Regions from separate parts of the Bacillus sp. OTU530 genome, predicted to be linked through region 1. Evidence: a T-box and tRNA genes for the amino acid it is inferred to sense, from the RefSeq annotation. Region 1 holds a T-box; the other holds one or more tRNA genes.
The links. The T-box of region 1 lies ahead of ileS (isoleucine--tRNA ligase). A T-box ahead of a tRNA ligase gene usually reads a tRNA of that ligase, here a tRNA-Ile.
Positions count from the first base shown of each region.

Region 2: it encodes a tRNA-Ile, which carries the amino acid that the T-box ahead of ileS (isoleucine--tRNA ligase) is inferred to sense. The anticodon was not compared.

Region 1 covers NZ_JASATP010000003.1:90,312-102,744, forward strand. The annotation lists gene AAHB12_RS03000 (DUF881 domain-containing protein) at 1-297, shown strand, start outside; partial or broken gene AAHB12_RS03005 (small basic family protein) at 299-737, shown strand; gene ftsA (cell division protein FtsA) at 781-2,058, shown strand; gene ftsZ (cell division protein FtsZ) at 2,096-3,271, shown strand; gene spoIIGA (sigma-E processing peptidase SpoIIGA) at 3,662-4,579, shown strand; gene sigE (RNA polymerase sporulation sigma factor SigE) at 4,603-5,322, shown strand; gene sigG (RNA polymerase sporulation sigma factor SigG) at 5,399-6,178, shown strand; gene AAHB12_RS03035 (YlmC/YmxH family sporulation protein) at 6,298-6,576, shown strand; gene pgeF (peptidoglycan editing factor PgeF) at 6,836-7,642, shown strand; gene AAHB12_RS03045 (YggS family pyridoxal phosphate-dependent enzyme) at 7,647-8,315, shown strand; gene AAHB12_RS03050 (cell division protein SepF) at 8,329-8,775, shown strand; gene AAHB12_RS03055 (YggT family protein) at 8,781-9,044, shown strand; gene AAHB12_RS03060 (YlmH family RNA-binding protein) at 9,058-9,831, shown strand; gene AAHB12_RS03065 (DivIVA domain-containing protein) at 9,917-10,420, shown strand; T-box leader at 10,471-10,691, shown strand; gene ileS (isoleucine--tRNA ligase) at 10,748-12,433, shown strand, end outside.
Region 2 covers NZ_JASATP010000008.1:4,167-16,599, reverse strand. The annotation lists gene ispG (flavodoxin-dependent (E)-4-hydroxy-3-methylbut-2-enyl-diphosphate synthase) at 1-836, opposite strand, end outside; gene AAHB12_RS07945 (hypothetical protein) at 1,357-1,701, opposite strand; gene AAHB12_RS07940 (DUF1189 domain-containing protein) at 1,771-2,547, opposite strand; tRNA gene AAHB12_RS07935 (tRNA-Met) at 2,720-2,793, shown strand; tRNA gene AAHB12_RS07930 (tRNA-Ile) at 2,801-2,874, shown strand; tRNA gene AAHB12_RS07925 (tRNA-Ser) at 2,879-2,964, shown strand; gene sodA (superoxide dismutase [Mn]) at 3,305-3,916, shown strand; gene AAHB12_RS07915 (MFS transporter) at 4,128-5,405, shown strand; gene AAHB12_RS07910 (peptidoglycan D,D-transpeptidase FtsI family protein) at 5,566-7,692, shown strand; gene AAHB12_RS07905 (PstS family phosphate ABC transporter substrate-binding protein) at 7,962-8,879, shown strand; gene pstC (phosphate ABC transporter permease subunit PstC) at 9,045-10,001, shown strand; gene pstA (phosphate ABC transporter permease PstA) at 9,998-10,876, shown strand; gene pstB (phosphate ABC transporter ATP-binding protein PstB) at 10,908-11,723, shown strand; gene phoU (phosphate signaling complex protein PhoU) at 11,752-12,408, shown strand.

The DNA of each region.
Region 1 (12,433 bases):
GTACAAATTGATGACCAGCGCATAGTAGCTACAACGCCTATTAGGGATGTGAACGGAAAGGTGACCGTTAACCAGGTTGCGCTGCCGCCTCTTCCACTGGAAGTGAAGGTCATTGCCAAAGATGCAGGGGAGCTGTATGACCGAATGAAGGTATCGAATGCGTTTGATTATTTTGCAATTGATAATATTGAATTGACCATGTCAAAGCCTGAGGATGGGATTACGATTGGGCGTTATAAAGGAGAGATTGACACGGAGCACATGGAGGCTATCAAAGCAGAAGAGGAGGGGAAGTAGCATGTGGCTCCCTGTTTTAGGTTTATTGATTGGCGTTGCGCTTGGATTAAGTTCAGACCTTACTATTCCAGAGCAATATTCTAACTATTTATCGATTGCAGTGCTTGCTGCACTTGATACTTTATTTGGAGGAATACGGGCGAATTTACAAGGGGTGTATGATGAAACTGTCTTTCTTACCGGTTTCTTTTTCAATATCATCTTAGCAGCAAGTTTAGCTTTTCTCGGGGTACATCTTGGTGTAGACTTATACTTGGCGGCTATCTTTGCCTTTGGGGTGAGACTGTTTCAAAATATCGCCGTTATTCGAAGGCTGATCCTTACTAAAAGAACGGATAGTAAACAAAAATAAGAAAAATGTCCTTGTAAAAAAAGGGAAACGTACGTATGCGTTGAATATTTTTCTTATAAATATAAGTGCTCCGTCTGTTGTTCGATAGATGCATGTTTATGGTATAAATATAAAAAAGGAGGTGCCAGGGTATGAACAGCAACGAAATATACGTAAGTCTTGACATCGGTACATCCAATGTTAAAGTCATTATCGGGGAAATGTCCCATGATGCTTTAAACATTATTGGTGTTGGAAATGGAAAATCGAACGGTTTAAAGAAAGGCTCCATTGTGGACATAGATGAAACTGTACAGTCGATTAAAAAAGCGGTTGAACAAGCAGAACGAATGGTAGGGATGCATATTGACCGTGTTGTTGTCGGAATTAGTGCAAATCAAGTACAGCTTCTTCCTTGTCACGGAGTGGTGGCTGTTTCAAATGAAAACCGTGAAATTGGAAGCGAAGATGTATTGCGTGTACTAGATGCCGCACAAGTCGTTGCAATTGCACCCGAGAGAGAAATTCTGGATATTGTGCCGCAGCAATTCACTGTGGACGGGCTAGATGAGATCAAAGATCCTAGAGGGATGATTGGTGTGCGCCTGGAAATGGATGGACTATTAATTACTGGTTCGAAGACGTTGCTACATAACTTGCTTCGTTGTGTAGAAAGAGCGGGGCTGGAAGTTGTGGATATTGGTTTACAGCCGCTCGCAGCAGCGAGTCTTGCTCTTTCTAAGGACGAAAGAAATATGGGGGTAGCATTGGTTGACATTGGTGGCGGTTCTACGACTTTGGCTGTATTTCAAGATGGTGAGCTAAAGGCGACTAGCGTTTTGCCAATCGGTGGGGATCATATTACCAAAGATATTGCAATTGGCTTAAAAACATCTACGGAGCATGCAGAAAGAATAAAGCATAAGCATGGTCATGCCTATTATCATACAGCATCGGAAGACGACATGTTTGCAGTATCCGTGATGGGAAGCGATCAGACAGAGCAGTTCGCTCAGGCTGATTTAGCGGATGTTATTGAAGCGAGACTAGAGGAAATTCTTTTATTTGTTCAGCAGGAGCTGCGTAAGCTTGGCTTTAAGTCACTTCCTAGCGGATATGTGCTAACGGGCGGTGTTGTTTCGATGTCAGGCGTGTTAGAGCTTGCCCAGGATATCTTGCAGCATAACGTTCGAATTGCCACACCTGATTATATTGGAGTTCGTGAACCTCAATATACAACCGGGGTAGGGTTAATCAAGTACGCCTACCAAAAATCGAAGCTAAAAGGAAAAATGCCACAGCAGGAGCAGACGGAATATGATCGTCGTCCTCCTGCACCCGTGCAGCAGCAAGCTCTAAAGCAACAGCCACGGGAAGAAGAACGTGTTATGTCTAAGGTGAAAAAAGTATTCCGCTATTTATGGGATTAGACATGGAAAGAAAAATGAGGTTCTAGGGGGATTTTACATGTTAGAGTTTGATACTACGCAAGAATCAATGGCCAATATAAAAGTAATCGGTGTTGGAGGCGGCGGAAATAACGCTGTAAACCGTATGATTGAGCACGGTGTACAAGGCGTTGATTTTATCGCTGTTAATACAGATGCCCAGGCCCTTAATTTATCAAAAGCAGAAATTAGAATGCAAATTGGCGGAAAGCTTACAAGAGGACTAGGTGCTGGAGCGAATCCAGAGGTAGGAAAGAAAGCTGCTGAGGAAAGCAAAGAACAAATTCAAGAGGCGCTGCGCGGAGCGGACATGGTATTCGTAACAGCAGGAATGGGCGGCGGAACTGGTACAGGTGCTGCTCCCGTCATTGCGCAAGTGGCAAAGGAGCTTGGTGCGCTAACAGTAGGTGTTGTGACGCGCCCATTTACCTTTGAAGGTCGCAAGCGTGCAACACAAGCTGCTGCTGGAATCGCGGCTTTAAAGGAAAATGTTGATACACTTATCGTGATTCCGAATGACCGTTTGCTTGAAATCGTTGATAAGAACACGCCGATGCTTGAAGCGTTCCGCGAAGCGGATAACGTACTTCGTCAAGGGGTACAAGGTATCTCTGACTTAATTGCAGTACCTGGACTTATTAACCTGGATTTTGCAGACGTGAAAACAATTATGTCCAACAAAGGCTCCGCTCTCATGGGGATTGGTGTTGGGACAGGAGAAAGCCGTGCAGCAGAGGCAGCAAAGCGTGCGATTTCAAGTCCGCTCCTTGAGACGTCTATTGACGGCGCACAAGGTGTGTTAATGAACATTACAGGCGGAACGAACTTAAGCTTATACGAAGTGCAGGAGGCAGCCGATATCGTTGCATCTGCGTCCGATTTAGAAGTAAATATGATTTTTGGTTCTGTTATTAACGAGAACTTAAAGGATGAAATTGTTGTTACTGTTATTGCGACCGGCTTTGATGACTCCATTTCACTACAAATACCGCCAGCGAAACCATCGGCTCGTCCAGCTGTTAGCGGAGTGGCTCAGCATCAGCAGCAGCCAGCAGCTCCACAGCCGCCACAGCAACCAGTCAAACCGATGCGGGAAGTGAAGCGTGAGGAACCTGTTTATAACGACATTCCTCGTAATCCACAGGTAGAGGATTTAGATATTCCAGCGTTTTTACGAAATCGTCGCAGACGATAAAGAAAAGTGAATATGGACGATAGAAGCAGGCAAAAAGGCAAAGGGAACAAATCCCTTTGCCTTTACGCTTTAAGTGAGCAATGTTAGGAAGAACATATATGGACTTCACGAAAGCTATGCGTTTGATGTGAAACGTATTTGGCCGCAGAGGGCTAGAGCTTTTTTAATACTTTAAGAAAGTATAAATTTCTAGCTGAAAGACAATTCGACGTAGTGAGAAATTTTAGGGAAAAAGTATAAGTAGGGCTCGCCAGTCGGCGAGTTTTCTTTATGACTGACAGATTACGGGCAGAACTTGCAAAATAACAAAAAAATCACACGATGAATTGACAGACTTTTCCATTCTATTTGTTCTATACTAGTCTCAACCGACCAAAAAGAGGTGAGTACTTGGTTGTCTATGCAGATGCAATATGGCTTTTAAATTTTTGCATTGATTGTCTTCTGCTCATGTTAACCGCAGTTGTGCTGAAGAAACGTGTGAAAAAGCGGCGTTTGCTGCTTGGAGCATGTATTGCTTCTACGATTGTTATCTTTGCTTTTACTCCTTATGCAGCTACGATGACGCAGCCGCTGATGAAGCTGTTGTATTCTGTACTTATTGTATATGCAACTTTTGGATTCACGAAGATTCGCACCTTTGTACAAACGCTGCTCATGTTTTATTTTGTTACATTTATGGTCGGCGGTGGGCTTATCGGAGTGCATTTTTTTATGCAAAGCAATCAGCTAATGGGAGGAGTTATATCTGCAAGAAGTCTTTCGTTTGGTGATCCTATTAGTTGGACACTAGTTGTATTTGGGTTTCCTCTTATGTATTACTTCTCCAAAAAGAGAATCAGCGAGATTGAAGTGACAGAAATTCGCTATGACCAAATTGTCAAAGTAGAGATTGCCATAAATGGAGCAGCTCTACAGCTTAGCGGGTTGATTGACAGCGGTAACCAGCTATACGATCCTCTCACAAAAACACCAGTTATGATTCTAGAAGCTGCTTGTGCCACAGAGCTGTTTCCAGATTGGCTCCTTCAGCAGGCTCAGCTTAAACAGGCGCTGCCTGAGTGGAATGAGAAAGAACCAGAGTGGGCAACGCGTCTTCGCATTGTACCGTACCGTGTTGTCGGGCAAAATCATGGCTTTTTGCTCGCTGTGAAGCCGGATGAAGTTCGCATTTATAAGGGGAACGAACTTCTTCGCGTTACGCGTATTCTCATCGGTTTATCTGATACGAAGCTTTCATCCGACCACGAATATTCATGTATTTTGCATCCGAAAATGTTTGTATCTGCTGACATTGTGTCTGCGTAATACGATGATTAGGAGGAGGAAATATGGCGAGTATTAGGCTGAAACTGACATATCTCTTGTATAAAGTATTAAGAAAACTTGGAATTAAGACCGATGAAATTTACTATATCGGCGGAAGTGAAGCGCTGCCACCTCCTTTAACAAAAGAAGAGGAAGAAATGCTTCTTGAGAAGCTGCCAAAAGGTGATGAAACTGCCCGTGCGCTGCTGATTGAAAGAAATTTGCGTCTCGTTGTGTACATAGCGAGAAAGTTTGAAAATACAGGTATTAACATTGAGGATTTAATTAGTATCGGCACGATTGGGCTGATCAAAGCGGTCAATACCTTTAATCCCGAGAAAAAGATTAAGCTCGCCACGTATGCTTCACGCTGTATTGAAAATGAAATTTTAATGCATTTAAGACGAAATAACAAAAATCGTTCCGAGGTGTCGTTTGATGAGCCGTTAAATATTGATTGGGACGGTAATGAGCTGCTGTTATCCGATGTACTTGGTACAGAGGATGATATTATTACAAAGGACTTAGAAGCCAATGTGAATCGGCATTTGCTTCTAAAGGCATTGCATCAGCTCAATGACAGAGAAAAGCAAATTATGGAGCTTCGCTTTGGCCTAGATGGCAGTGAAGAAAAAACACAAAAGGATGTTGCCGATATGCTTGGCATCTCACAATCGTATATTTCTCGCTTGGAAAAGCGCATTATTAAACGCCTTCGCAAGGAATTCAATAAAATGGTCTAGTATAGCTTGTGCATAAAATTCCCTCCTAAGGAGATACTTTACACTGTACAGCAACTCCCAGTAGGAGGGAAAGACAGTGACACGAAACAAAGTAGAAATTTGCGGTGTAGACACATCTAAACTTCCAGTACTGAAAAACGATGAAATGCGAAGGCTGTTTCAAGAAATGCAAGGCGGAGATAACAGCGCGAGAGAAAAATTGGTCAACGGCAACTTGCGGCTTGTCCTCAGTGTCATTCAGCGATTTAACAACAGAGGAGAGTTTGTTGACGATCTGTTCCAAGTCGGATGCATTGGACTCATGAAGTCGATTGATAACTTTGACTTGAGTCAAAACGTTAAATTTTCAACGTATGCTGTACCGATGATTATCGGAGAAATCCGAAGATATTTACGCGATAACAACCCGATTCGCGTGTCGCGTTCGCTGAGAGACATCGCCTATAAAGCGCTGCAGGTAAGAGAAAAGCTCATGGCAGAAAACTCCAAAGAGCCGACTGCGATGGATATTGCTGAGGTGCTTGGTGTAACGCATGAAGAAATTGTGTTTGCTCTAGATGCTATTCAAGATCCTGTTTCATTATTTGAGCCTATCTACAATGATGGTGGCGATCCTATTTTTGTGATGGACCAGCTTAGCGATGACAGGCAGCGTGATGAGCAATGGGTAGAGGAGCTTGCTTTAAAAGAGGGAATGAAGAGGCTGAACGATCGAGAGAAAATGATTATTCGCAAGCGATTTTTCCAAGGGAAAACACAAATGGAGGTCGCTGAGGAAATTGGAATATCGCAGGCGCAAGTCTCTCGTTTGGAGAAAAGTGCTATTAAACAAATGAATAAGACGATTCAAGGATAAGAGCCCGCCAATTTGGCGGGCTCTTCTTACTTTTTGACAAAGAACACATTCTCTATCTTTCTTCACCTTCTACCTGCTTCTTTCTCATCATATATTAAATATAAAAGGAGAGGATGCCCATGATTCGTATATCGGAGTTTCAGCTAAAAGATGTTGTGAATGTATCAGATGGAAGGAAGCTGGGGAATATTGGGGATATTGACATCGACCTTCATACAGGGAAGATTCAAGCGGTAATTATTGCAAAGCCAGGAAGAGGTCTTGGCTTGTTTGGAAAAGGTGAAGAAATTGTTGTACCGTGGAAGCATATTGTGAAAATTGGGGAGGATGTTATTTTGGTGCGCGCTTCTAACAGCGAGTCATCGCCAAGCCCAATACAAACAACGACACTTTCATGAAATTTATTACAAATTGTTCTTTTTTTTTATGTTATCCTTATGGAAAAATAAAAGTATGGTAAAATAGACAACAAGTACCATAAATTTTATGCCAGTAAGATGTGTTAGCTTTACGCTACTTAGATAAGACGATTATGATAAGAAAAGGAGGAAGTGCAGGAGAAGTGTTGGCGAAGGCCAACGAATATTCCTCCCCCGCTTGCTTATTGGGCTACGCCCTTCACAGATTTTGAGGTAAGGGTCTCCTGTGCGAATATTGATGAACCAAGAGCCGTTTCAATACAGAGAAGAAATGCTGCATCTAGCTGGATGGGAAGATGTAATAGCCGGGTTTACAACGCGTGAGGGCGGTGTAAGCAATGGATACTTCTCCTCCCTGAATCTAGGGCTGCATGTGGGAGATGAGGAAGCTGCGGTGCATGAGAATCGGCGCATCCTTGCTTCCCGCCTGCATTTCCCATTACATACGTGGATTTGCTCCGAGCAAGTGCATGACAACAAGGTGGAAAGAGTTGGCGATGCTGAGCGCGGAAAAGGCGTATATTCCTACGCGGACGGTGTGCCGGGTACAGATGGCATATATACAAAGGAATCCGGCGTTTTTCTTACATCCTGTTACGCGGATTGCGTCCCTCTCTACTTTTATGCACCAAAGCATCAGTTGATAGGTCTGGCGCATGCGGGATGGAAGGGAACTGCAAAGGGAATTGCACGTGAAATGCTTCGGAAATGGCAGCAGGATGAAGGGGTTTCCCCTTCTGACGTGCTTGCGGCTATCGGTCCGTCGATTGGCGGATGCTGCTATGTTGTTGATGACCGTGTGCTTGAAGAAATGAAGCTGCAGCTGCAAGGAGCTGTTCCGCATCGGATGATTTCAAAGGGGCAATATGCGCTGGATTTAAAAGAAATCAACCGTCTGATTTTCTTGCAGGAAGGACTCAAGGAGAAGAATATTGCTGTTTCTTCGTTTTGTACGAGCTGCGAGGAGGCACTCTTTTTCTCGCATCGCCGCGATCAGGGGAAAACAGGCCGTATGCTTAGTTTTATTGGGTTTAAGGAGGTTTAGGCAGTTGACAGTACAAGAGAATTACATGCGTGTCAAACAGAATATTGAAGAGGCCTGCAAACGGTCAGGTCGCTCTATAGAGGATGTAACCGTTGTAGCGGTAACAAAAACAGTAGGAATTGAGAAAACAAGGGAGGTGCTTGCAAGCGGGATTGAGCATCTTGGCGAAAATCGAAATGAAGGATTTTTGCCGAAATATGAAGTGATTGGAGCGGATGCCGTTTGGCACTTCATCGGATCCCTTCAAACGCGAAAGGTAAAGGATATAATCAATCAAATTCATTATTTGCATTCGCTTGATCGTATCTCGCTTGCACAGGAGATCCAAAAGCGGGCTGAGCACCGCATCTCTTGCTTCGTACAGGTGAAAACATCGAATGAAGAAACAAAGCAGGGGCTTGAGCCAAATGAGCTGCTGCCATTTATTCAGGAACTTGCCTCTTTTGATCGCATACATGTTGTAGGGCTGATGACAATGGCTCCTCATACTAGTGATGAAGAAGAAATCCGAACATGCTTCCAAATGCTCAAGAAGCTGCAGCAAGATGTACAAGCGTTAGATATGCCGCATGCCCCTTGCAGAGAATTATCAATGGGTATGTCTAATGATTATGCCATCGCAGTAGAAGAGGGAGCGACATATATCCGCTTAGGAACAATTTTAGTAGGATAAAGGGGGAAAAGTTATGAGTTGGACAAAGGTCAAAGATTTCTTCTTTGACACACCGGAGGAACAAGAAGCACGGATTTTGTATGAGGGAGAGAGAGAGCGATCTATGGACGAAGATATCCAGCTGCCAAAAGCGCCGCAAAAACAAAATGTAGTAAGTATTGAGAAGGCGAAGCAGGGTGCTAAGGTAGTACTGCTTGAGCCGCGCACTTATGCTGAGGCACAGGCTATCGCCGACCATTTAAAAGGACGCCGTGCCGTTGTGATGAATCTGCAGCGTATGCCGACGGATCAGGCGCTTCGGATGGTGGACTTTATGAGCGGTACAGTGTACGCAATCGGCGGTGATATTCAAAAATTGGGTGTGAGAACCTTTTTATGTACACCGGACAATGTAGATATTCTTGGATCAATTTCCGAATTGCTCGGTGAGTCAGAAGAATCCAACAATAAAAGGTGGTAAGCATCATGAGCGTTGTGTTGAATGCTTTGTTTTTACTATTTGATATCTATTACTACGCTTTAATCGTATATATTTTACTTTCTTGGCTGCCGGGTGCACGAGACTCAAGTTTTGGACACTTTTTGGCTCGCATTTGCGATCCGTATTTAGAGCCGTTTCGCCGCTTCATTCCACCGCTTGGCATGATTGATATTTCACCAATTGTAGCCATCCTTATTTTACGCTTTGCGAAAATTGGTTTGGCTCGTTTAGTAGAGATGATCTTGTAATTGGGAGAATACTATGAGCATTTATAATCATTTTCGCGCTGAAGAGGCCGTCCTTGTTGATCAAGCATTGGAGTGGAAAGAGGCGGCTGAGCAGTATCATAAAATGAAATTGACGGATTTTCTTGATCCGCGTGAGCAGCAAATTCTGTCTGTTATCATTGGCAGTCAATCAGATGCCGCTGTGCAATTCTTTGGTGCGTTTGAACAAGCCGAACGAAAGAGAGCGCTTATTTATCCGTCCTATATCCAGCCTGACCCCCAGGAATTTCAAGTGGAAACGCTTGAAATTTCATATGCATCTAAATTCCATACGATTGAGCATCGACAAGTACTCGGGGCACTTATGTCCCTTGGTATGAAGCGGGGGAAGTACGGCGATATTGTTTTGCAGCAGGAACGGATTCAACTGGCCGTAGCGCAAGAGGTGACAGAGTATATTCGCCTGAATTTACAAGCTGTCGGGAAGGCGGCTATTTCGTTATCACTCGTTTCGTCAGAGAATATTTTACATCAGCAGGAGGAATGGCTGGAGAAATCAGGTACTGTATCTTCCATGCGTCTAGATGTTCTAATTGCTGAAATATTTAATCTGTCCAGACAGAAAGTTTCTCCGCTCATTAAAAACGGCCTTGTCAAGGTGAATTGGAAGGTTGTAGAGCAGCCCTCATATGAGTGCTATGCAGGAGATGCCTTTTCTGTCCGGGGATACGGGCGGGGGAAGCTGTTGTCGGTAGACGGAAAATCAAAACGCGATAAATGGAGAATCTTATACGGACTGCGAAAATAAGCGGGCTGCGGGAAGGAAACACTTTTGTTTTGTCGAACACATATATCAAACTGTATTTTTAGATGACTACTTGGAGGTGGCATAGGTGCCTTTAACACCGTTAGATATTCATAACAAAGAATTTGGCCGCGGCTTTCGCGGTTATGATGAGGATGAAGTAAACGAATTTTTAGACCAGGTTATTAAGGACTACGAGCTGGTTCTCCGCGAGAAAAAAATGTTAGAGGAAAAGGCGGCAGATTTGGAGCAACGTATTCATCATTTCTCCTCCATTGAAGACACGCTAAATAAATCCATTTTAATTGCGCAGGAAGCGGCGGAAGAGGTCAAGCGGAATGCACAAAAAGAGGCAAAGCTTATCATTCGCGAGGCGGAAAAAAATGCGGATCGCATTATTAATGAAGCGCTTGTCAAGTCAAGAAAGGTTTCTTTTGATATTGAGGAATTGAAAAAGCAATCGAAGGTGTTTCGCACACGTTTTCGCATGCTGTTAGAAGCGCAGCTCGATATGCTTAGCAATGATGATTGGGATCAGCTGATGGAGCTTGAGGAATCTCAATTGTTAAAGCGTGAAGAAGCATCCTTGTAAGCTTGACGTTTTCACGAGAATTACATATAATTCAATAACAAATAGTATCGATAAATACGGAGATAGGGACAAGTACTTTTTTACATCCTTACATAGCGAACTGGGGAAGGTGAGAGCCCGGTTAAGGAGAAAAAAGGAATATCACCCTGGAGTTCCGCGCTGAACCAATCAGTAAGCGCAGGCGTGCATTCGCGTTACGAATATGAAGTGGATACAGGCATACGTCTGTATTTATAAGGGTGGTACCGCGGGAGACCTTCTCGTCCCTTTTTGGGGATGAGGAGGTCTTTTTTTTGTGCCTATTTCTAAAATATTAGGAGGATTACTATGGAGTATAAAGACACATTATTAATGCCGCAAACAGATTTTCCGATGCGCGGCAATTTGCCGAAGCGCGAGCCGGATGTCCAGGCGAAATGGGCTGATATGAACATTTACGAAAAGGTGCAAGAGCGTACGAAGGATCGTCCGCTATTTGTACTGCATGATGGACCGCCGTATGCAAATGGTGACATCCATATGGGTCACGCATTAAACAAGGTGTTAAAGGATTTTATCGTTCGCTATAAATCAATGAGCGGCTATAACGCACCGTATGTTCCAGGCTGGGATACGCATGGACTTCCGATTGAGCAGGCGTTAACGAATAAAGGCGTAAAGCGCAAGGAAATGACAATTGCCGAGTTCCGTAAGCTCTGTGAAGAATATGCGTATGAGCAAGTCGATCGTCAGCGCCAGCAGTTCCTTCGCCTAGGTGTTCGCGGTGACTGGTGGAATCCGTACATCACATTAAAGCCGGAATATGAAGCGCAGCAGATTAAAGTATTCGGTGATATGGCGAAAAAGGGCTATATTTATAAGGGCTTAAAGCCAGTATACTGGTCTCCGACAAGCGAATCAGCACTAGCTGAAGCTGAAATTGAGTATAAGGATAAAAAATCTCCTTCCATTTACGTAGCATTTGATGTGAAGGATGGAAAAGGCGTGCTAGAGGGCGATGAGAAGTTTGTCATTTGGACGACAACGCCATGGACCATTCCGGCGAACCTTGGTATTTCCATCCATCCGGAGTTAGACTATAGCGTAGTGAAAGCTGGCGGTGCGAAATATATTATTGCTTCGGCGCTACTAGAGTCTGTGGCAAATACAATCGGTTGGGAAAACCCTGAGGTTGTTAGAACATTAAAGGGAAGCGAAATGGAGTATATTGTAGCGAAGCATCCGCTGTATGGCCGTGATTCCCTCATTATGCTTGGGGAGCATGTTACAACAGATGCGGGTACGGGCTGCGTACACACGGCGCCGGGCCACGGGGAAGATGACTTTATTGTTGGTCAAAAATATGGTCTGGATGTGCTATGTCCGGTTGATGACAAAGGCTGCATGACTAAGGATGCGCCAGGCTTTGAAGGGCTGTTTTATGAAGAGGCAAATAAACCAATCGGCCAAAAGCTGGAAGAGGTGGGAGCGTTACTGAAGCTAAGCTTTATTACACACTCCTATCCGCATGATTGGAGAACGAAAAAGCCAATCATTTTCCGGGCGACGGCACAGTGGTTTGCGTCTATTGCTGCGTTCCGCGGTGAATTGCTGCAGGCTGTAGAGGAAACAAAATGGGTACCGGCATGGGGAGAAACACGCCTGTATAATATGGTGCGTGATCGCGGTGATTGGTGTATTTCCCGTCAACGTGCATGGGGTGTTCCAATTCCGGTATTTTATGCAGAAAATGACGAAGCTATCATTACAGATGAGACAATTCAACATGTAGCTGCTCTTTTCCGTGATCATGGTTCAAACGTATGGTTCCAGCGCGAAGCAAAAGATTTGCTTCCAGAAGGCTTTACACATCCAGGCAGCCCGAACGGCCGCTTCCGTAAAGAAACGGATATTATGGATGTTTGGTTTGACTCCGGTTCTTCTCATCAGGCTGTACTAGAAGAGCGTGATGATCTGCAGCGTCCAGCAGACTTGTATTTAGAGGGCTCTGACCAATATCGCGGCTGGTTTAAC
Region 2 (12,433 bases), on a different contig from region 1:
TCAATTTCAATGCGGCCGCACGTTGGGCATGAAATTAACGTAGCAGCATTGGAAGAAAGGCCAAATGATTTCAGTAATTCGCGTGCAACCTTTACTTCTTCTACTGGATCGGCACTTAAGGAAATGCGCAATGTATTGCCAATACCCTTGCTTAAGATTGCACCAAGACCTGCTGCGCTTTTTACTGTTCCGGCAAACAATGTTCCTGATTCTGTAATACCAAGATGAAGCGGGTATTGAAAGGCCTTCGCTGCTTTCTCATATGCTTCGATTGCCAGATTTACATCAGATGCCTTCATGGATACGATAATATCATGGAAGTCGAGGTCTTCTAAAATCTTAATGTGATGAAGGGCGCTCTCTACCATGCCGTCCGCTGTTGGATAACCGTATTTCTCGAGAATATGACGCTCTAAAGAACCAGCATTTACACCGATTCGAATTGGAATCCCTTTTGCTTTTGCGGCATTTACCACTGCTTCTACCTTTTCGCGTCTTCCGATATTTCCTGGGTTGATACGCACTTTATCTACGCCGCCCTCAATGGCCTTTAAAGCAAGGCGGTAGTCAAAGTGAATGTCTGCAACAAGAGGAATATTAATGCGCTTTTTAATATCGGCGATGGCGTTTGCAGCACGTTCATCTGGAACGGCAACACGAACAACCTGGCAGCCTGCTTCCTCTAGACGGAGAATTTCTGCCACTGTTGCCTCGACATCATGTGTCTTCGTTGTTGTCATACTTTGTATTACTAACTCATTATTTCCACCGATTGTTAAGTTTCCGACTTTCACCGGTCGGGTTTTTGTACGATGTGTAATTTCATTCACGAACATATCGCTCTCCTTGTAAAAGAGTTAACCGTAATGGCTGCTTTCCTCCTGATCATATGAGTACTGTCTTAAGCTCTCTGCCTTCCCAAAGGAAGCTCCTTCGATTGAAGATAGAGGATTCTAGCCCGTACTCTTGTTTTAGTTTCGCGCCACAGTTTTTTGCGGTTTCCTTTGCGACTCTTGTATGCTGTAGGCGAACGATAGCCAGCAGACGAGTGCTATTTACGCAACTACTACCACAGTAGAGTCGTTCTAGTTAATTTTACTATAGAAATAACTGTTTTGCTACGTAAAAGAGCGACTCAGCCTCTTTCTGCTCATCAGGCTGCGCCTTTCACATTTCTTGCACTGTAAGAAAGTATAAATTTCCAGCTGGAAGCCAATTCGACGTAGCGGGAAATTTTAGGAATACAGTATCATTGCAACTACGCCTCTGTCTTCGCCCAAGGGCAGGGCTCGCCAATCGGCGAGTTTTCTTTAAAGGTCTGTTTTTTAGGCATAAAGAATAAAAGTAAGAGGTTCTTCATTTATATAATGGGAATTTATATGTCTTTCCTATTCTTATCTTAGATGGGGATTCGTTTGTATTTAGCTTTTTAAAATCATTTGTAATCATATCTACAGAAGGTAACGTTCCTTCTTTGCTAATGGCTTCTACAATGGACAGAACGGTATCGCCGCTTTTGACCTCGATTTTTTTGTATGCAGCATCGGCTTGTTTTTGTTCACTTGTGCTGGAACCCATCGCAGGCTTTGCAGTTGCTTCCTGTGCTTTTGGTTTGAGAAGCGGCAGTGTGCCAACAGTTATATCGTAAAATAAAGAGTATCCAATGAGTAAAACAAACAGTGTTATGCCGATGCGTTTCATACATTCTCCTCCTTCTTTGTAGAGAATATATGCTTGTCCTATAAAAAAATGCCGCAATAGGCGGCATTTTTACAAGTTTTTTTTCTCTTTTATAGGAGGAATTTCTTTTAATGTTAAGAAAAGAACAAAACACGAAACAACGACAAAGATTAAAAACGAATGTAGGACCGTTATACTTAAAAACTTCATAACCATAAAAAATACGATTGGGATTGTAAAGCTGTAAGCTGTCAGCGTCCATGCCTGTTTATAGTTAACATTGCGATTCATTTGAGCAGCAATAAGCCTGCCAATGAAAGCAAGAGCGGTCACACCAAATAACATGATAAAACTGTCAAATAAATACAAAAGCACACCTAAAACGACTAAGGCAATCGGATAAATGCTTCTAATCATGCTAAGAAATTCTTCTACATCCGTTTTCGAGATCGTAGTATCGTTTAGTAACGAATATGTATATGCTTCATTGTTTGCATCCGAGACAAGAATGGCTTTATGTTTTAAGAAAAATAAGCCATCCTGATGTGTGAGGGAAGAGGGAAGTTCCTCGCTATTTGGGTCAAACAAGAATACAAAATCATTTTCGTTTTTTAGAATCGGTTCCTGTATATCCGCTTTTAGTTCTCCTTGCTCGATTGTAAATTCTGGAATTTCTGATTGTACAGTTCGTTCAACAAGAGATAGTTCTGTACGTACCAAATTTGTCAAATGAACCATTTCCGGAATAAGCATAAGTAAAGAAAGGAGGAATATGTATAAAATTGATTTTCCGATTTTTTGAAATCGATAGCGTGCCATAACTTTTGGAGAATATAAGCTTTTGTACAACTGCTGGAATATTGACATGATTTCACTTCCTTATTATTTTAAAATTCGGCACTTTTATTGTAACGCAGCAAGAAGAAGAAGAACAAGGAATAGCTATGGAAAAATATACAAGAATATGGAATAATTATGATTGACACAATTGTTTTACATATGATAAATTTATATATGTCTCAAATGTGAAGGCTTTCATGGCGGTGTAGCTCAGCTGGCTAGAGCGTACGGTTCATACCCGTAAGGTCGGGGGTTCGATCCCCTCCGCCGCTACTATCAAGGACCCTTAGCTCAGCTGGTTAGAGCAGACGGCTCATAACCGTCCGGTCGTAGGTTCGAGTCCTACAGGGTCCATTTTGGAAAAGTACCCAATTGGTTCAAGGGGTCGCACTCGAAATGTGGTAGGCGTGCAAGCGTGCGTGAGTTCGAATCCCACCTTTTCCGTTCTGCCATACATATATCTAACAGCGCAAGCTCCCGAATTGGGGGCTTTTTATACTGTAAGAAAGGATAATTTCTAGCTGGAAGACCATTGGACGTAGCGAGAAATTTTAGGAGTACGGTGTAAGGGCAACTACGCCTCTGTCTTCGCCAATCAGCGATGCCGATAAAAGCTGTTTTTGTTTTACCTAGTACAAGACGCTTTTTACGAGGGATTCGTATTTCAAATTGTACAAACCGGCAGCAGATTTATTTTCCATCTTGAAAAAATAGTGTACAATAAGTATGGGCTATAGGCAGACGAGCTTACGTCCGAGTACATATATACGGGAGGAATTACAAAATGGCAAAATATGAATTACCACAATTACCTTACGCTTATGATGCATTAGAGCCTCATATCGATAAGGAAACAATGAACATCCACCACACAAAGCACCACAACACTTACGTAACAAACGTAAACGCAGCTTTGGAAAGCTATCCAGAATTAGCAGCGAAAAGTGTAGAAGCACTTATCTCTAACATGGAAGAAGTACCAGAAGCAATTCGTACTGCAGTTCGCAACAACGGCGGCGGCCATGCAAACCACTCTTTATTCTGGACAATTCTTTCTCCAAATGGCGGCGGTGAGCCAGTAGGCGAACTTGCTGCAGCAATCAATGCAAAATTCGGCAGCTATGCTGCATTTAAAGAAGAGTTTGCAAAAGCAGCTACAACTCGCTTCGGCTCTGGTTGGGCATGGCTTGTTGTAAACAACGGTGAAATCGAAGTAACAAGCACTCCAAACCAAGACTCTCCATTAATGGAAGGTAAAACACCTGTTCTTGGATTAGACGTATGGGAGCATGCGTACTACTTGAACTACCAAAACCGTCGTCCTGACTACATTTCTGCATTCTGGAATGTAGTGGATTGGAACGCTGTTGAGAAACGTTACCAAGAAGCAAAATAATGATTTAGCAGGCCGCTCATTCGGCCTGTTTTTTTATTGTAAGAAGGTATAAATTTCTAGTTAAAGGGTAATTTTGCATAATTGGTAATTTAAGTGATTAAATGTAAGTACAATTATGCCTCTGTCTTCGCCTCATCAACTCCCCTTTTTCTTACATAATTCTCCCCTAACTCGGAAGACTAAGCTTTGAAGTAAAGGGGAGTTTTAAATGATGAAAACAAAGCATTTAATTGGAGATGTGGAAATCAACCGTGATCTCGTGTTGCTGTTAACAATCGGCGGGTTGTACACATTAGCTATTTCGTTATCCAATACGTTCGTGAACATCTACATTTGGAAGCAAACGAAGGATTTTCTGAACATTGGATTGTATAATTTAGCTGTTGTGATAGCACAGCCGATTACGTTCGCATGTGCAGGGAAGCTGGCGAAAAATGTGGATCGCATCATTATTTTGCGCTTAGGAATGAGCGCACTTGCCGCTTTTTTTATTACGGTTTTATGGACTGGAACAAATGCCTCACAATATATTTTACTCATCGGAAGCATGCTTGGAATTGGCTATGGGTTTTATTGGCTCGCATTTAATTTACTTACATTTGAAATTACAGAGCCGGAAACGAGAGATTTTTTCAATGGCTTTCTAGGGCTGCTAACATCACTTGCTGGCATGATCGGTCCTATTTTGGCCGGATATGTGATTTCTCACATGAAAAGATGGAATGGATATACTTTTATTTTCATTCTTTCATTAACCTTATTTACTATTGCGATTGTCATGAGCTTTTTTTTGTCACGCAGGGAGTGTGAAGGGAAATATGAGCTTGTGAAAATTATTCGAGAACGACGGCATAATCGAAACTGGAACCGAGTGACGCTGGCTCACTTTTTCCAAGGACTTCGAGAAGGGACTTTCGTATTTGTTATCTCGGTCTATGTGTACATAACAACGGGAAGTGAGCTTGCCATCGGGAAGTTTGGGCTTGTCAGTTCAGCAATTTCATTTCTTTGTTACTATTTGGCAACACGTCTCATTAAGGATGCGTATCGAAAAAAGGCAATTCTTCTTGGGGGCCTGCTTTTGTACGTAGGAGTGTATCTTGTTATCATTGATGTCACCTATCCGAAGCTGCTTATTTATGCGGCCTGCATTGCCGTTGCCTATCCTATTTTGCTCGTGCCGTATATGTCCATGACATATGATGTGATTGGCAAGGCTCGTCAGGCAAAGGAGCTTCGTGTGGAGTATATCGTTGTTCGCGAGCTATTCTTAAATGCTGGAAGAATTTGCTCTATCGTCTCTTTTTTGATTGCTGTTCGCTTTTTTCAGCCGCAGCAAAGCTTGCCCGTTTTACTTGGCATTTTAGGAATGGGACATCTTCTTATATATTTTACAGTTCGCAATGTAGCGTATGGGACAACAGTGCAGCCGAAACCAGGACTGCAAGTATCGCGAACAAGGCAGGAACTTACGGAAGGGGAAGGTTAACTTCTCGCATGCTTTATGGTAAAATAAGAACTACGTGAGGACACCTTGCTTACAAGGTGTCCCTTTTTCCGGCGCTTGCTTCTAAAAGCTATCGCGCTGCGTTTGAATGAAAGGAGGGAGAAGGGAAGATCGCTCTTTCAGAAGAATGTCCCTTATGAGAATGAAAAAGAAGCAGAAAAAGAAAAAAAGTCCTGTGCCGCTCCGATTAAATCTATTATTCTTTCTCGTGTTTGTTATGTTTTCAGCGCTTATCCTGCGCTTAGGTGTTGTGCAGATTGTATACGGAGAGGATTATAAAAAGGAAGTAGAGCGTACCGAGAACGTAACAGTAAGTACAGCGGTACCGCGCGGGAAAATTTATGACCGCTATCATCGCATTGTTGTTGATAATACGCCTCTGCGAACGATTACGTATACAAGAATGAGCGGATCCACAAGTGAGGAGCGTTTGAAAGTGGCGCAGCAGTTGGCACAGCTCATCGACATGCCGACTGATAAAATCACTGAGCGTGATAAAAAAGATTTTTGGATGCTGTTGAATGAGGACCGTGCTAAAAAGAAAATTACAGCAAAAGATAGACAAGAGCTCAAAGATAAAAAAATTGATGATGCTGAAGTATATAAACGGCAGCTGGCACGAATTACGGATGCCGAGCTGCAAGAGTTGACGCCGGCCCAGTTAGAAGTTTTAGCTATTAAACGGCAAATGGATAGCGGCTATACGAATACACCGCAAATTATTAAAAATAAAGATGTGACACCTCAGGAGTATGCGGTAATCAGCGAAAATCTGGACAAGCTGCCGGGTGTTGATACAACAACAGATTGGGATCGAAATTATGCGTACGACAATTTATTCCGGACTGTTCTTGGAAATGTGTCAAGCGCTGATGAAGGATTGCCAGTAGACCGGCTGAATTACTATTTAGTCCGCGATTATAACCGCAACGACCGCGTTGGAAAAAGCTATATTGAGCAAGAATATGAAGATATGCTGCATGGCACCAAGGCGGAAGTGAAGAATGTTACGGATCAAAAGGGGAATATTTTAGATACAATCTATGTTTCCAAAGGATCCCGAGGAAAAGATTTAATCTTAACAATGGACATGGAGCTGCAAAAGCGGGTAGAGCAGATTATTGAGGAAGAGCTGAAGGCTGCAAAGGCTACAGGCGAGACAATGCTCGACCGTGCATTTGTTGTGATGATGAACCCGAAAAATGGCGAGATATTATCCATGGCCGGCAAACAGCTCGTGAACAAGGACGGCAAGCAGGAAGTACAGGACTTTGCGCTTGGCACAATGACAAGCTCCTATGCGATGGGATCTGCTGTAAAAGGAGCGACGGTTCTGACCGGTTTGCAGACAGGAGCCATTAAGCCGGATACAACGCTAGTGGATGAGCCGATCAAAATTAAAGGAACTCCTGTCAAAAAATCATGGAAGAACATGGGACGTATTGGAATTCAGACGGCGCTGCAACAATCCTCCAACGTATTTATGTTTAAAACAGCGATGAATATTGCAGGCGTACAATATGTACCGGGCGGGACTCTTGATATTAAACAAAAGGCCTTTGATACAATGCGCTTATATTTTAGCCAGTTTGGTCTTGGTGTACCGACGGGCATTGATTTGCCAAATGAATCAAGCGGCTTTAAAGGGACAGCTGACCAGCCAGGTCTCCTATTGGACCTTGCGATTGGCCAGTATGATACCTATACACCGCTGCAGCTCGCGCAATATGTATCTACGATTGCGAATGGAGGCTACCGTATTAAGCCGCAAATCATGAAGGAAATTCGTGAACCAAGCACAACGACTGGGGAAATCGGAAAAGTAGTAGAATCAACTGAACCGGTTGTGCTGAACCGTATTGATATGGATGACGGCTATCTGAAGGTTGTGCAGGAGGGCTTCCGTATGGTTATGCAAACACCAAGTGGAACGGGGGCTTCCCTGTTTATGAAGGCGCCATATGCAGCATATAAGGCGGCTGGAAAAACGGGAACGGCTGAAACCTTCTATGATGGTCCTATCGATTCATTACGAACAACGCCTGTCTATAACTTAACATTAATCGGCTATGCGCCGGATGAGAACCCAGAAGTGGCATTTTCTGTTGTTGTACCTTGGATGAAAAATGACTCAAATGCTGTAAACAAAAAAATAGGAAGCCGTATTTTAGATGCCTATTTTCAGTTGAAAAAGGAAGAAGTCGCAATGGAAGTAAGTCCGTCTCTATACGGAGAAACAGGAACAGGAGCAGAAGCTGAGAACCAATAAAAAGAGCAGGCATCGCTTGTTTCGCTTCTGTAGTTCACTTTAGACGAAAAACAGTAAAAAGCACACAATTCCATCGAAGGAATTGTGTGCTTTTTTTTGGACAAGCTTCATATAATAATATAGCCCGATTGCTTGTACAGGTGCAGTGTTTATCGAAGGGTGTCGACATTTACAAAAGATTTACAAAGGGTTAAAACCGCATTAATAGTCAGGTATTATCCTTATTCGTGTAGTCCTGTGCGCAGGACTTTTATGGGAGGAAGGAAACGATGAAAACAGGCTTTACAAGCATAGCTGCTTTGCTATTTGCTTGTACTGTATTTGCGTTCGACGCGCATGCAAATCCCTACTTACGGGGAAGTGTGACAATGGACGGATCCTCTACTGTGTTTCCGATTATGGAGGCCGTATCAGAAGAATATGCGCATCAGCAGTCCTATGTGAAAACACCCATTAGTATCTCTGGCACAGGGGGAGGATTCAATCGATTTATCAAAGGAGAAATAGATATTACTAATGCCTCCCGCCCTATTAAAAGAGAAGAGCAGGAAGCTGCAAAACAAAATGATATACAATATGCTGTGTTTCCGATTGCGTATGATGGGCTTACCATTATTGTCAATCAGCGCAATACCTGGCTTACGCACATAACAGACAGCGAGCTGAAGCAGCTTTGGGCGGAAAGCGGCAAACAAAAGAAATGGTCTGATATTAATCCAAGCTGGCCGCAGCAGCCAATTCACTTTTATGCACCAGGCATTGATTCCGGGACATACGACTACTTTCAGGAAACCATTTTAGGAGAACGCGACATGACAAGGTTTGCTACATTTTCAGAGGATGATAATGTGCTTGTCAGAGGAGTCATGAGTGATCCGTATGCCATCGCTTTTTTAGGATTTGCATACTACTCCTTAAATGAGCAAAAGGTGAGGGCGGTGGCTGTAAATGGAGTGCTGCCTGCGAAGGACACGATTCAATCCGGTCGATACAAGCCTCTTTCCCGTCCGCTTTACATGTATGTAAACAAAGCATCGATCCGTGAAAAGGAATGCGTGTACGATTATCTGCGTTTTGCTTTCCGGTATGGCGGACAGCTTGCGGAAGAGGTTGGCTATGTACAGCTGCCGCGCCAAAAGTATGAACAGCAGCTGCGGCGATTGGATGAAATAAAGAAAACTCGCTGATTGGCGAGCCGTTAGGCGAAGAGAGAGGCCTAGTTGCACTTATACTGTATTCCTAAAATTTCCGACTATGTCGAGTTAGCTTCTAGCTGGAAATTTATACTTTCTTACAGTGTAAAGAGAGAAAAAACATAATCTTGTCTGGAGGATGGAAAGGGGTTTTCATCTTTGGCTTTGTCCAAACGCAGTCGTTCTGTCGGTTCGGTTCGTATGCTTATTCAGCGTAACCGCAAACATCACAGAAAAGAACAGCTGCTCAGCAAAGCGGTTCCAGTTTTGTTGTTTACCGCGGCAAGCCTATCGATCCTAACAACGATTGGGATTGTCTGGACGCTTGCAACGGAAACGACAGTTTTTTTTCAGCACATATCGATTATCCATTTTGTAACAGGAAAAGAGTGGCTGCCATTTTTTCGAACAAATGCGCAATACGGCATGCTCCCTCTTGTATGCGGTACGTTTCTCGTGACGACTATCGCAATGATGGTAGCTATTCCAATTGGTCTGGGATGTGCTGTATATTTGAGCGAATATGCTTCGGATAGGCTCAGAAGGATTATTAAGCCTCTGTTAGAGATTTTGGCAGGGATTCCGACGATCGTGTACGGATTTTTTGCACTAACATTCGTTACACCTATGCTGCAAACCATCATTCCAAAACTGCAATTCTTTAATGCCCTAAGTCCAGGCATTGTCATTGGGATTATGCTTATTCCGACAATTGCTTCTCTTTCAGAGGATGCGATCCATGCGGTTCCGTCTTCCTTTCGGGAAGGTTCACTCGGCCTGGGAGCTACGCGCTTTGAAACAACTGTTAGAGTTGTGCTGCCATCTGCTTTGTCAGGCATTCTCGCTTCCATTGTGCTCGCTGTTTCCCGCGCAATGGGGGAGACGATGATTGTTGTCATCGCTGGGGGAGCGACACCCGTGTTGTCTATAAATCCGATGCAGTCGATTCAGACTTTAACGGCATATATTGTGCAGGTCAGCCTTGGAGATGCACCACACGGCACGATTGCTTATTACAGCATGTATGCGGTGGGGAGTGTGCTGTTTATCTTTACATTCTTTATGAATATGGCTGCCCGTCACATCGCTCGTCGCTTTAAGGGGGGCTATTCGTGAATATGCTGGATCATAAAGCAATGCAGAAGCGGATGAAGAGACGGTTTCGAATCGATGTGCTGCAGCGATTGTTATTTGTATTGGCTACTGTAGCCTCATTGCTGATTTTACTGCTTCTGATATATCAAATTGTGAAGCAAGGGATTTCTTATATAGATTTTGGCTTTGTGACACATTTCTCGTCACGAAGACCAGAGGATGCCGGTATTGCTGCTGCTCTTTGGGGAACAATAGCATTAATGTCAATTGTAACCCCTGTTTCCTTATTGCTCGGAGTCGGAACAGCATTATATTTGGAGGAATATGCTCCAAGAACGGCATTTACAAGGTTTGTTGAGTTAAATATTCATACTCTTGCTGGTGTTCCATCCATCGTCTTTGGATTGCTCGGGTTAACCGTTTTTGTATATGGCATGGGTTTAGGGCAAAGTCTGTTAGCAGGCGGATTGACGATGAGCTTACTCGTACTTCCCACCATCGTAGTAGCATCACAGGAGGCATTGCGGTCCGTATCGCGTTCCTTGCAGGAGGCCTCTTATGCGCTTGGCGCTACAAAGTGGCGAACTCTGCGATCTGTTGTAATTCCTGCAGCGTTTCCGGGCATATTGACAGGATGCATCCTGTCCTTGTCCCGCGCGGTAGGAGAGGCGGCTCCTTTGCTCGTAATTGGAGCGCTTGCTTTTATTCATTATATACCTGTTAATCCACTGGAGGGCTTTACCGTTTTGCCTATTCAAATTTTTAATTGGATGAGCAGGCCGCAGGAGGAATTTCATTCTGTAGCAGCCGCGGGAATTCTTGTACTGCTCGCTTTATTACTCGCAATGAACGCCATTGCTGTACTGCTAAGAAACCGAAAGCAAAAAAGATATTGACTGTTAGAAATGGATGAAGGGGGAATTCAAAATGGTAGCTACTGCTATAAATGTAAAAGTAAAAGGTGAGACGACAAAAATAGAGACACCGAAAAATATCGTGTTCGATACGAAAAAACTAAATCTTTGGTATGGGGAAGATCATGCGCTAAAGGATATTGATTTCAGCATTTATGAAAATGAAGTAACAGCAATTATCGGACCGAGCGGATGCGGAAAATCTACTTATTTAAAAACATTAAACCGGATGGTTGAGCTAGTGCCGATTGTTCGTACAACGGGAGAGATTCAATATCGCGGACGAAATATCTTCGATAAGTCCTATCATGTCGAAGAGCTGCGTACTCACGTAGGAATGGTGTTCCAAAAGCCGAATCCGTTCCCAAAATCCATTTATGAGAACATTGCATACGGTCCGAAGATTCATGGTATTCGTGATAAGAAGCAGCTCGATGAAATTGTGGAAAAAAGCCTGCGTGGTGCAGCGATTTGGGATGAGTTGAAGGATCGTCTTCATGATAGCGCCTATGGTTTATCGGGCGGACAGCAGCAGCGCGTATGTATTGCACGCTGCTTGGCAATTGAGCCGGATGTGATTTTGATGGATGAACCAACATCAGCGTTAGACCCTATTTCTACGTTAAAGGTAGAAGAATTGATTCAAGAGCTGAAAAAGAACTTTAGCATCGTAATTGTTACACATAATATGCAGCAGGCAGCTCGCGTTTCTGATCGTACAGCATTTTTCTTAAGCGGTGAAGTTGTCGAGTATACAAATACAAATCAATTGTTTACAACACCAAAGGACAAGAGAACAGAGGATTACATTACAGGACGTTTCGGTTGATACTTTCACCGTCAAGGAGGCAGGTAAGGTGGTACGTGGACAGTTTCACTTCGACTTAGATACACTACAGGATAAAGTTATGGAGCTGGGCGAATTAGCGAAGGAAGCTCTTAATACAGCAATGAATGGTTTACGTTCAAAAAATATTGAACTGGCGCTGCAAGTTATCGATGATGATCAGCGGGCAGATGATTTGGAAGAAGAAATTAACGATTTTGCATTAATGCTCATTACAAAGCAGCAGCCCGTTGCTGTTGATTTAAGACGGATTTTTGTATCTATTAAAATTGCAACAGATTTAGAACGAATTGCCGACCATGCAGTGAACATTGCGAAGTCCACAATTCGTCTTGGCGAAAAAGAGCGGGCTGTTACACTTGAAGATCTAGAGACTATGTTTCAAAATGCCTATGAAATGTTATCTACTGTCATGCAAGCTTATAAAGAGGAAGATTTAACATTAGCAAAGCAGGTAGCAGAAATGGACGATACAGTGGACGAATTATACGGAAAATCTATTCGGGAGTTTATTGCCTATATTCCGGAGCATCCACAGGAAATTGCACAAATTACACAAATGTCTTTGATTGCCCGCTACATTGAACGTGTTGCCGATCATATCACAAATATTGCAGAAAATGTGTTTTATCTTGTTAAAGGGAAGCACTATTTACTGAATGAGTAAAACGAAGGAATGGGTCTCTCTTTAG